DNA from 3 places in the Arthrobacter sp. BG3 genome. Region 1 is predicted to be linked to each of the others. Evidence: riboswitches for the same ligand, from Rfam matches in the RefSeq annotation. Region 1 holds a riboswitch; each other region holds the start of a gene.

Region 1 (3,264 bases):
GCGAAGTCCAGTCCGCCGTTCGCGTTGAGCCACTGCACCTGGGCGTCCAGCGTGACGAGCGTGGCCAGCGCGGGGGTGTTGTAGGTCTGGTTCAGCCGCGAGTTGTCGATCGCGGTCTGCAGGTCCAGGAAGTCCGGGATCCAGCGTCCGTCGGCCTTGATCCGCGCCGCCCGCTCCAGCGCTGCGGGGGAGAACAGGCCAAGCCACAGGCCGCCGTCGGACGCAAAGTTCTTCTGCGGGGCGAAGTAGTAGACGTCCGCTTCGGCGACGTCGACGTCCAGCCCGCCGGCAGCCGAGGTGGCGTCCACCAGGACGAGGGAACCCGCGTCGGCGCCGGCCACACGCTGGACCGGAGCGGCAACGCCGGTGGACGTCTCGTTCTGGGGCCAGGCGTAGACATCGACGCCGGCTTCGGCCCGCGCTGCAGGGCGGGTGCCCGGCTCGGACTTGATGATGGAGGACTCCGCGAGGAAGGGTGCCTTGTTGGTCGCTGAGGCGAACTTCGAGCCAAACTCGCCAAAGGACAGGTGCTGTGCCTTGTTCTCGACCAGGCCGAAGCTGGCGATGTCCCAGAACGCGGTCGATCCGCCGACGCCGAGGATGACCTCGTAGCCGTCGGGGGCCCGGAAGAACTGGCTGAGCCCGTTCCGGACCGAGCCCACGAGGTTCTTGACCGGCGCCTGGCGGTGGGATGTTCCCAGGAGCTTCGAAGCCGCGGCGAGGGCTTCCAGCTGTTCCGGGCGGACCTTGGAGGGTCCGGCGCCGAACCGGCCGTCCTTGGGAAGGAGGTTTGCGGGAATCGTGATGCTGGTGTCGCTCACAGTGGCTCCAATTTTCGGCAGGTACTAGGGTGCGGCTCAGGAGATGGCCCGGCAGGTGGCTGCAGCGGAGCCTTGCGTTTCATTCTGCCTGACTGCCCGGCAGGCGAGGCAAAAGCGGCCGTCACAGTCCGGTCATTGAGATTATCCGGACAAATTCAAAATAGGCTAAGCTGTCCTGCGAACGTACGGCGGACCCCGCCAGGGCGCCAGCAGCTCGCGGTACGGTGGGAATCACGCAAGGACGGCGCTCGAGGAGCTGAGCTGAATGACGGATCTGATCGATACAACCGAGATGTATCTTCGGACCATTCTGGAACTTGAAGAAGAGAACATTGTCGCTCTCCGTGCCCGCATCGCCGAGCGGCTCCGCCACTCGGGCCCGACTGTTTCGCAGACCATTGGCCGCATGGAGCGCGACGGGCTGGTGGTCGTTTCGGGCGACAGGCACCTTGAACTAACCGCAACCGGCCGGAAACGTGCCATCGAAGTCATGCGCAAGCACCGCCTTGCCGAACGTCTGCTGGCCGATGTGATCGGGCTCGACTGGGCCTATGTCCATGAGGAAGCCTGCCGCTGGGAACATGTCATGAGCGAACGGGTGGAGCGGCGGATCTTCGAGCTGCTCAACCACCCCACCGTCTCGCCCTATGGCAACCCGATTCCCGGCCTCGCCGAACTGGGGGGCCTGCCGTCCCAGCCGCCCCTGGACGGCGTTGTGAATTTGCTCGAGGCCATGTCCGGCTACGGGCCGGATTCCCGGGTCAGGGTCAGCCGGCTCGCCGAACCCATCCAGGTCGAACCGGAACTGCTGGTCCAGCTTGACGAAGGCGGCATCCGCCCCGGCGCATCGGTGTCACTGGAGCGGGTGGGGGAGTACATCTCGGTGCGGGTGCCGGATATCGAGGGCGCACTGGAACTCCCGCCCGAGGTTGCTGCGCACGTCTTTGTTACCGTCAGCTAACCGGCGCTAGTCGTCCGCTCATGGGACGACCCATGAGTTGTGCACAGAATCGATAACGGATTTATCTCCCGACGGCTTCATCGCCTATAGTTGAAGGCTAGTACCGATACCAAAGCGTTATCTGATCCGAGCCGAGCTCTGCCAGCGGATCAGTCCCAGAGTCACCTTTCTGGCAGGGGCGGGGGAACCACTTCCGGCTGTTTTGCAGCCTTGGGGTGAAGTCCGTCAGCGGCAAGCACGCTCCACCGAGGGACTCCTTTGGATGCCTCTGTGCCTGGGTGCTTGCTACGGCGGGCCGGGTCTTTGATCTCTCTGACCCGAATCCGACAGCTAACCCCGCAGGCTCTCCAGAGAGGAACCGTTCTTGACCATCCAGACCGCCAAGGGCCGCCGCCGTGCGACCGGTCCCGCTCCGGAGCCGCGTCCGGCCGTCGCCGTCCTGGCAGACCGCCCGCGTGACGCGCACCGCGATGAACGCAGGGGCCGCCGCAGCCCGTTCCGCCAGGTAACCGACTTTGCCGCCGCCAGCGGCGTCGGGCAAAAGGCCGGCATCGCCCTGGCCGCCACGGGACTGGTCCTCACTGTCACCGTGCCCGCCACGGGCCCTGTCATGGCCACGGACGCCGCGTCCGGCTCGGGATCCGTGTCGGCCGCCGTCCAGCCGGACGTCACCGCGGCCGAGGCCAAGATCGACTTCAGCCGCACCGCGGTCACCACCCAGGGTGACCCGGACGGGAAGCTCAAGCAGTTGCTGAGCGCCCAATCCGTCGGCAGCATCACGCGTGCGGCATCGGCGGGGACCCTCGGTGCGCCGCTGGATGTGATGATGGCTTCCTCTCCCTTCGGCTACCGTGTCAGCCCCATCACGGGCGGTGCGGGTGAGTTCCACCGCGGCCAGGACTATGCCGCACAGTGCGGAACAGCCGTCCACGCGGCGGCCAGCGGCACCGTCACATTTTCTGGATGGCACCCCTATGGCGGGGGTAACCGCATCGTGATCGACCACGGCAACGGCCTGGAGACCACCTATAACCACCTGTCCTCTTCCTCGGTCCACGTCGGCCAGAAGGTCTCGCGCGGGGACCTCGTCGCCATGAGCGGCACCACAGGCGCGTCCACCGGCTGCCACCTCCACTTTGAGGTGATGGTCAACGGCGATGTTGTTGACCCCCTCGGCTGGCTTTGAGCCAAGACGATGGATCACTCTCGCATTCTTGTGACATGCCGTGATCTGAATGTGACATTGCGTCCCAACTGCTGTACCGTTTGACCTACGCCAACTTTTCCGAAGTTGGCGCTCTTGAGTGGATTGCCTAGCTCTGCCACCGCTCAAGGTCCGTTCGCATGACATCGTCTGGCAGGGGCGGGGGAACCAATTTTGGTCTTCGCAAGAAGACCTTGGGGTTAAGTCGCAAAGCTTCCCAGGAAGCAGCGCGGCCGGGTGACTCCCATCCGAATCCGACAGCTCACCTCGCAGGCATT
Region 2 (3,264 bases), 1.9 Mb from region 1:
TACGGCCGCCACCGCCTGCAGCGAGGGGTTTCCGGCCCCGGTCTCGATCGCCCGCACGGTGCGCACCGAAACCCCGGCGAGGTGGGCAAGGTCCTCCTGCGTGATCCCGGCGTCCTTGCGGGCGCTCCGGATGCTGGCCCCAATGGACACCACGTCACCCATTTCTCGGCTCCCCAGTCATCGACTCCATAGTCATCGGCTCCAGTCGGCAGGATACTGCCGGTTGAGGAATCCGATCCTCCCATCCTGCCGTGATTCGCAAGTTTCGGCAAGATGTTGCCGGTTCTGCTCTGTTCGGCCCATTTGCATCCAGCGGGAGGTACGTTCCGGCAAGATGCTGCCGCCGACGTCGGGCCTTCCCTCCCCTGCCACGGCCGCGGTACGCGGCGTACGCTGGAACCCCGGCAGCCCAGCGAAGGAGCCCCGCATGCGCAAGATCATCCTCATGATGCAGGTGTCCCTGGACGGATACATGGAGGGCCCGGGGCGGGACCTGGGCTGGCACCGGGTCGACGAGGAACTGCATAATCACTTCAACGACGAACTCCGCGCCATGGGCGGCTTCCTGGACGGCCGTGTCACCTATGAGCTGATGGCCGGATACTGGCCGACGGCGGACCGGGACCCGTCGGTCCCTGCGCCGATTGCCGAGTTTGCGGGGATCTGGCGTGACATGCCGAAGATCGTCTACTCCAGGACCCTGGCGAAGGCGGACTGGAACACCGAGGTGGTGCGCGACGTCGTTGCCGAGGACGTGGTCAGGCTCAAGGAGCAGCCCGGCGGTGATCTCGCGCTGGGCGGGGCCGATCTCGCGGCTGCTTTCCGGCGGCTCGGCCTGATCGATGAGTACCGGATCTATGTGCATCCGGTCCTTGTGGGCCGGGGCAAGCCCCTGTTCCAGGAGGCGGAGGCGCCGACGCCGCTCCGGCTGCTGGAGAGCCGGACGTTCGGCAACGGCGTGGTGCTGCTGCGGTACACAGTGGAGCCGGACACCGGGCACGCAGAAGGCCGGTGATCCGCTGCCCCAAGGCAACCGATCGACCGGCCTGCTGTGCGCTGTTGGCGGTGCTGCTAGCCGGCGCGGACGAACGTCACGGGTCCGGTGGCGGTGAGCCAGGACAGCGGGTGCGCTATGGTGGCGTTGACGCCGTTCATGCCGCCGCTGATGGCCTGGCCGTTGCCGGCGTAGATGGCGACGTGGCCGGACTGAACGATGATGTCGCCGGGCTGGGGGTCAGCGACTACCTTGCCGTACTTCAGGAAGGCCTGCGGTCCGATGTCCCCGACCGGGATGCCGGCAGCATTCAGGGCTTTCTCCACCATTGCGGTGCAGTCCTGCGTGACGCCGATCTGGCCGTACGCCATGGACAGCAGGGTGGCGTTGACTCCGCCGGCTGCCGGGGCAGCGGCCGGGGCGGGCGCGGCCTGGACCTTCACGGTCGCCTTGGCGGCGGCAGGGGCTGCCGGGGCCGGTGCGGCGGGGGCCGTCGGAGCGACTACGGGCTTGGGTGCCTCGACCACGGGAGCCGGGGCAGTCTCAACGGCCGGGCGCTCGAAGGTGATCTGGACGGCGGAGTCTGCCATGACCGGCGCGGAGACCTGGCCCTGGACGTCAACGGACGACGCCGGCGCGGAGTCGCGTTCGGCCGGTGCGTCGGCTGCATTGGCGGCCATGGCGCCGCTGAGCACCATTCCGGATGCGGCGACGAGGACTGCGGCCTGGCGGCCGATGGTGCCGGCGGTGCGGCGTTTGCTGCGAAGGTCGGCGCGTTTGGGCGCACGGGTATTGCTAAAAGTCATTAAAGGAGCCTCTCCCAATGCCTGCGAGGTGAGCTGTCGGATTCGGATGGGAGGCACCCGGCCGCACGCTGGCCCGATCATGACGGGCCGTGCGGCTTCACCCCAAGACCCCTGGAGAACAGCGGGTCAAAAGTGGTTTCCCCGTCTCTGCCGGACGTTGCTGCGAGTTATCCCCACGCCGCGGCAGAGTTAGGCAATCGGCAGGGGAGAGCCTGTCTCGGAAACAACAGGCACCTAACAACGGTAACGGAATGATTACGACAAGTCACATTGGGGTAACGCCGGGTGTGTTTCGCGGGGCACAGCGCCCCGGCCGGACGCGGGCGGATTTATCGGCCCCGGGCATAGGATGATGCCATCACCGTTCCCCCGAAACGGAGGCCCGACCATGAACAACCCCGAAGGCGCCAGGCACTGTGTCGCCATCTGCCAGCTAAGCAACCAGCCGCAGGAGGACTTCAGCGTCAACACCGAACTGCTGGTGCTGGAAAACGGGGAGGTTCACGTTTCCACGTGGGACGCCGAGCCCCGCGACGGTGGCTTCGACGTGCACGTTCTGAACGACCGGGTGGACGCCCTCGGCTTTATGGTGATCACCGATTGGGAGTTCTTCGACGAAAAGGCCTACGCCGTGGTGGAGCGGCGGCTGCCGCACCAGGAGAGTACCCGCTGATCAGGGCCGCCCGGTCAGAATTCCAGCTCGGGCCGGCGCCTGGCCATCTCGGCAAGCACCAGCGAGACCGCGTCGGCGGCGGCCGCGGCCGCGGCCCCGGCGTCTTGCGTCAGGTTCGGCTCAGCCAGCACCGAGCGGGCGTGGCGCACGAACCGGGACCAATCCCCCGCGCCGGCGCGCAGCCCGCACAGCGGGGACAGCAGGGCTGCGCGGCGCAGCCAGCCGTCGGGATCCCGAACCCAACGGTCCAGGACGCTGTCAGCGCGGACCCTGCCGACGACGTCGAGTCCTGCGATCAGGGGACCGACGACGTCGATGGCGAGCGGATCGACCAGCGCGCCCACCTGTGCGCTCCGCACGAAGCCTTCGATCCGGGTCAGGTCCGTGTTGGTCAGCAGACCGGCGCTGGATTGGAGGAGGACGACGGCGGCGAGGCGGCGTTCGAAGACGGGCACCTCCCATAACTCGGAGCTTAGGGCGGTGATGTCATCGTGCGTCAGTCCAGGATGGCGGCGGAGGGCGTCGCGGACCGTTCCGCGCACGGCGCCGACGGACGCCCCGTAGTAGCGGTGATCGCTGCCGTGCCTCGCCTCCGCTTCCTCCGCGCGGCTCCAAGACGACTCACGCTGGAGCGCCCAGTCTATGAATTCACCGGCTTCGCTCATTGGGCTATTCTTTCGCATTTTTGGTGGCCGCGTTCCGGGTCGCTTTTAATGTCGCAGGTGCCCGATAGTGTGTTTCCATGGACGGCAAGCAGGGGCCCGAAATGGTTCCGGAAGCGGCGGTTGGTG
Region 3 (3,264 bases), 150 kb from region 1:
CGACGCAGGTCTCCCGCCTCCCGCTCGACGCCGGCGAAGTGGGACTTGCCATGCGGGTGCCGGACTCCGCAGCCCATCCGGGAACCGAGGTCGGCAGCGTCGGGCATGCCCTGAACCTGATGCTGGACAACGTCTCCAACGCGCTCGAAGCCCGGCAGAAGAGTGAGACGAAGGTCCGACAGTTCGTGGCGGATGCCTCCCACGAGCTGCGCACCCCCCTCACTGCCATCCGCGGATACACCGAGCTGATGCGGATGACCGAACACTTCACCCCCGACGGCCAGAGGTCCCTCGCCCGCGTGCAGAGCCAGTCCGAACGGATGACCACCCTGGTGGAGGACCTGCTCCTGCTTGCCCGGCTGGATGAGGGCCAGCCCCTCAAGCTCAGCGAGGTGGACCTCACCCAACTGGCCATCGAGACGGTGAGCGATGAGAAAGTCATCGCCCCGGACCGGGTCTGGCATCTGGAGCTTCCGGAGGAGCCTGTGGTGGTCCGCGGCGACGCGACCCAGCTCCACCAGGTGCTGGCAAACCTGCTCTCCAACGCGCGAAAGCACACCGGACCGGGCACCATGGTGGTGACCGGGGTGAAGCGCGCCCCGGACGGGAGTGCCGTGATGACCGTAACGGACAACGGCCCAGGGATCGCCCCCGGGTTCGTGGACCGCGTCTTTGCGCGTTTCACGCGCGCGGACGCGTCCCGGAAGAATCCGGTGGCCAACACGACGTCGGGACCCGGCCACACGCACCTTCCCCGCCTTCCGGTCCACCCGCCCCGGACGCTTCCGGGGTCCCCGGCGGCCGCTGCCTCCGCCGCCACCATCACCAGCGCGTCCGCCGAGGGAACCAGCGGGTTGGGCTTGTCCATCGTGCAGTCAATTGTTGAGGCCCATGGCGGGACTGTCAGCGTCACGTCGGTCCCGGGACGGACAGAGTTCACCGTGCGGTTGCCGGATGCTCCCCCTGCGGCTGAAGCTCCGGGTGCGGCCAACCCCCCGGGTGCGGCTAAAGGACCTGCTGCGGCTAAGCCTCCGGTTGCGGCCAAAGACCGCCGGCTGCTGAGCACGGCGCAAGACGCCACACCGCTGCCGTGATCCCTGTTACCAAAATGTGACTTAGCCGCCTACGTCCTGTACGGTCTTTAGGGTGCGGCCATCACTAGGGCCGCATGTCCGGATGCACGCCAAACTCTGCCGCCTCCCGGATTCCGCTCGACCAGGCAGAGGCGGGGGACCCAGAGTTCCCGGGCATTTTGCATCTTTGCGCCCTTGGGGTGAAGCCGACACGTGAATTTCCGTGCGGCCGGATGACCTCATCCGAACCCGACAGCTAACTCCGCAGGCGTTGAGAGGCACTCATGACTGAATTCCAGGCACAATCACGCCCTGACGACGCTGCAAAGACAACCCGCTCCACCCTGTCGCGCCACCGCGCTGAACCCGCCAAGCCCGCTTCGGCCCTGGCCCGGTTTGGCAACGGCCTCGGCGCAACCGGGCGCCGCGTGGCCGTCGTTGCCGCCGCGTGTGCGGTCATCGTGGGGGTCGGCGCAGCCGGCCAGGCATCCGAGACCGCCGCCCGCAATGCCAGTGCAGGCAGTTCCACGCAGGCAGCCACCACCGCGGATCCGCTGACGCACCTCGATTTTGAACGCGTCCGGGCCGATAACCAGGCCGTCATCCCCGCCGGTGTCGTCGCGGCCCAGCCAGCCGAGGTGAAGCCCGCCGAAGCACCCGCCCCTGCCCCCGCTCCGGCGCCCGCACCGGCCCCTGCACCCGCACCGGCCCCCGCACCGGCCCCGGCCCCGGCTCCTGCTCCGGCTCCTGCCCCCGTTGCCGTCAATGACCCTGCCGGCGCGCAGGCTTATGCGGCGGGGCAACTGGGCTCCTACGGCTGGGCGCCCGGCGAGATGCAGTGCCTGATGAAGCTCTGGACCAAGGAATCGGACTGGGAGACGACTGCCACCAACCCGAGCAGCGGCGCCTACGGCGTGGTCCAGTCCCTGCCGGCCGAGAAAATGGCCAGCGCGGGCGCGGACTACCGGACCAACTACCGCACCCAGATCAACTGGGGCCTGAAGTACGTCAAGGACCGCTACGGCTCACCGTGCGGCGCCCTGAACTTCCACCTGGCCCACCACTGGTACTAAACAGCCGGCGCGGCCTTCCTGAAGGCCCCCGCGCCTAGCCAGCGGACCGGTTGGGGATGTACTGCACCGCCCACTTATTGCCGTCCGGGTCGGCGAAATAGACAAAATGCCCCCAGTCCTGGACGTCGACGTCGCTGACATCCACGCCGTTGTCCTTGAGCTGCTTGTGGGCCGCCTGGATGTCGCTGACCACAAGCTGCAGGCCGGGGGCGGTGCCCGGCGGGGCATCATTGAGGCCCTCGCCAATGGCGATCGAGCAGCCGGAGCCCGGCGGTGTCAGCTGGACGAAACGGATACCCTCCCTGGGCCGCTCGTCGTAGTCGGCATTGAAGCCCACCTGGTTGACGTAGAAGTCCTTGGCGCGGTCCACGCAGGGCGGCTGGTTTAGCCGGCCACGCCGTAGAGCCGGTCGCCGGCGTCGCCCAGGCCCGGAACGATGTAGGACTTTTCGTTGAGCTTCTCGTCAATCGAGGCGAGCACGATCGTCACGTTGGCGTCGGCCAGCTCTTCCTCCAGCTTGGCCAGGCCTTCCGGGGCGGCGAGCAGGCAGATGCAGGTGACGTCGGAGGCGCCCCGCTTGAAGAGGAACTTGATGGCCTCGCGCAGCGTGCCGCCGGTGGCGAGCATGGGGTCCAGGACGAAGATCTGACGGTCGGTGAGGTCCTCGGGGAGCCGCTCGGCGTACGTGATGATGTCCAGGGTCTCTTCATCGCGGGCCATGCCCAGGAAGCCGACCTCTGCCGTGGGGACGAGCTTGGTCATGCCCTCGAGCATGCCGAGTCCGGCGCGCAGGATGGGAACCACCAGCGGGGTGGGTTTGGTGAAGGCGGTGCCAATGGTGGTGCTGACCGGAGTCTCGATGGTCACCGGTTCGGTGCGTACTTCGCGGGTGGCCTCATACGCCAGGAGCGTGACGAGTTCCTCGGTGAGCTGGCGGAAGACCGGGGACGGGGTGTTCTTGTCCCGCAGAACGGTGAGCTTATGGGCGACCAGCGGGTGGTCCACAACGAGAGTGCGCATGGGTCAAAACTATCACCCGGCGGCCGGGGGCCCGCCCGCGGGGCCGCGGGCCCCGACGTCGTCCGTGTCCCCGTCAGCGCTGCTGCCGGTGGAGCCGT

The links. Region 1 has a riboswitch for cyclic di-AMP ahead of AC1MFL_RS06010 (M23 family metallopeptidase). Riboswitches for the same ligand answer to the same signal wherever they lie in the genome.
Region 2: another riboswitch for cyclic di-AMP. It lies ahead of AC1MFL_RS17940 (NlpC/P60 family protein); the one in region 1 lies ahead of AC1MFL_RS06010 (M23 family metallopeptidase).
Region 3: another riboswitch for cyclic di-AMP. It lies ahead of AC1MFL_RS06615 (aggregation-promoting factor C-terminal-like domain-containing protein); the one in region 1 lies ahead of AC1MFL_RS06010 (M23 family metallopeptidase).

Annotation. Positions count from the first base shown of each region.
Region 1 covers NZ_CM155270.1:1,369,907-1,373,170, reverse strand. The annotation lists gene serC (phosphoserine transaminase) at 1-821, opposite strand, end outside; gene AC1MFL_RS06015 (iron-dependent transcriptional repressor DtxR) at 1,087-1,782, shown strand; cyclic di-AMP (ydaO/yuaA leader) riboswitch at 1,932-2,142, shown strand; gene AC1MFL_RS06010 (M23 family metallopeptidase) at 2,153-2,968, shown strand; cyclic di-AMP (ydaO/yuaA leader) riboswitch at 3,118-3,264, shown strand, end outside.
Region 2 covers NZ_CM155270.1:3,973,377-3,976,640, reverse strand. The annotation lists gene AC1MFL_RS17950 (helix-turn-helix transcriptional regulator) at 1-162, opposite strand, end outside; gene AC1MFL_RS17945 (dihydrofolate reductase family protein) at 428-1,015, shown strand; gene AC1MFL_RS17940 (NlpC/P60 family protein) at 1,072-1,800, opposite strand; cyclic di-AMP (ydaO/yuaA leader) riboswitch at 1,805-1,975, opposite strand; gene AC1MFL_RS17935 (hypothetical protein) at 2,189-2,473, shown strand; gene AC1MFL_RS17930 (DNA alkylation repair protein) at 2,488-3,138, opposite strand; gene AC1MFL_RS17925 (HNH endonuclease) at 3,216-3,264, shown strand, end outside.
Region 3 covers NZ_CM155270.1:1,516,042-1,519,305, forward strand. The annotation lists gene AC1MFL_RS06610 (ATP-binding protein) at 1-1,094, shown strand, start outside; cyclic di-AMP (ydaO/yuaA leader) riboswitch at 1,199-1,356, shown strand; gene AC1MFL_RS06615 (aggregation-promoting factor C-terminal-like domain-containing protein) at 1,358-2,146, shown strand; gene AC1MFL_RS06620 (VOC family protein) at 2,181-2,516, opposite strand; gene upp (uracil phosphoribosyltransferase) at 2,531-3,166, opposite strand; gene AC1MFL_RS06630 (phosphatase PAP2 family protein) at 3,179-3,264, opposite strand, start outside.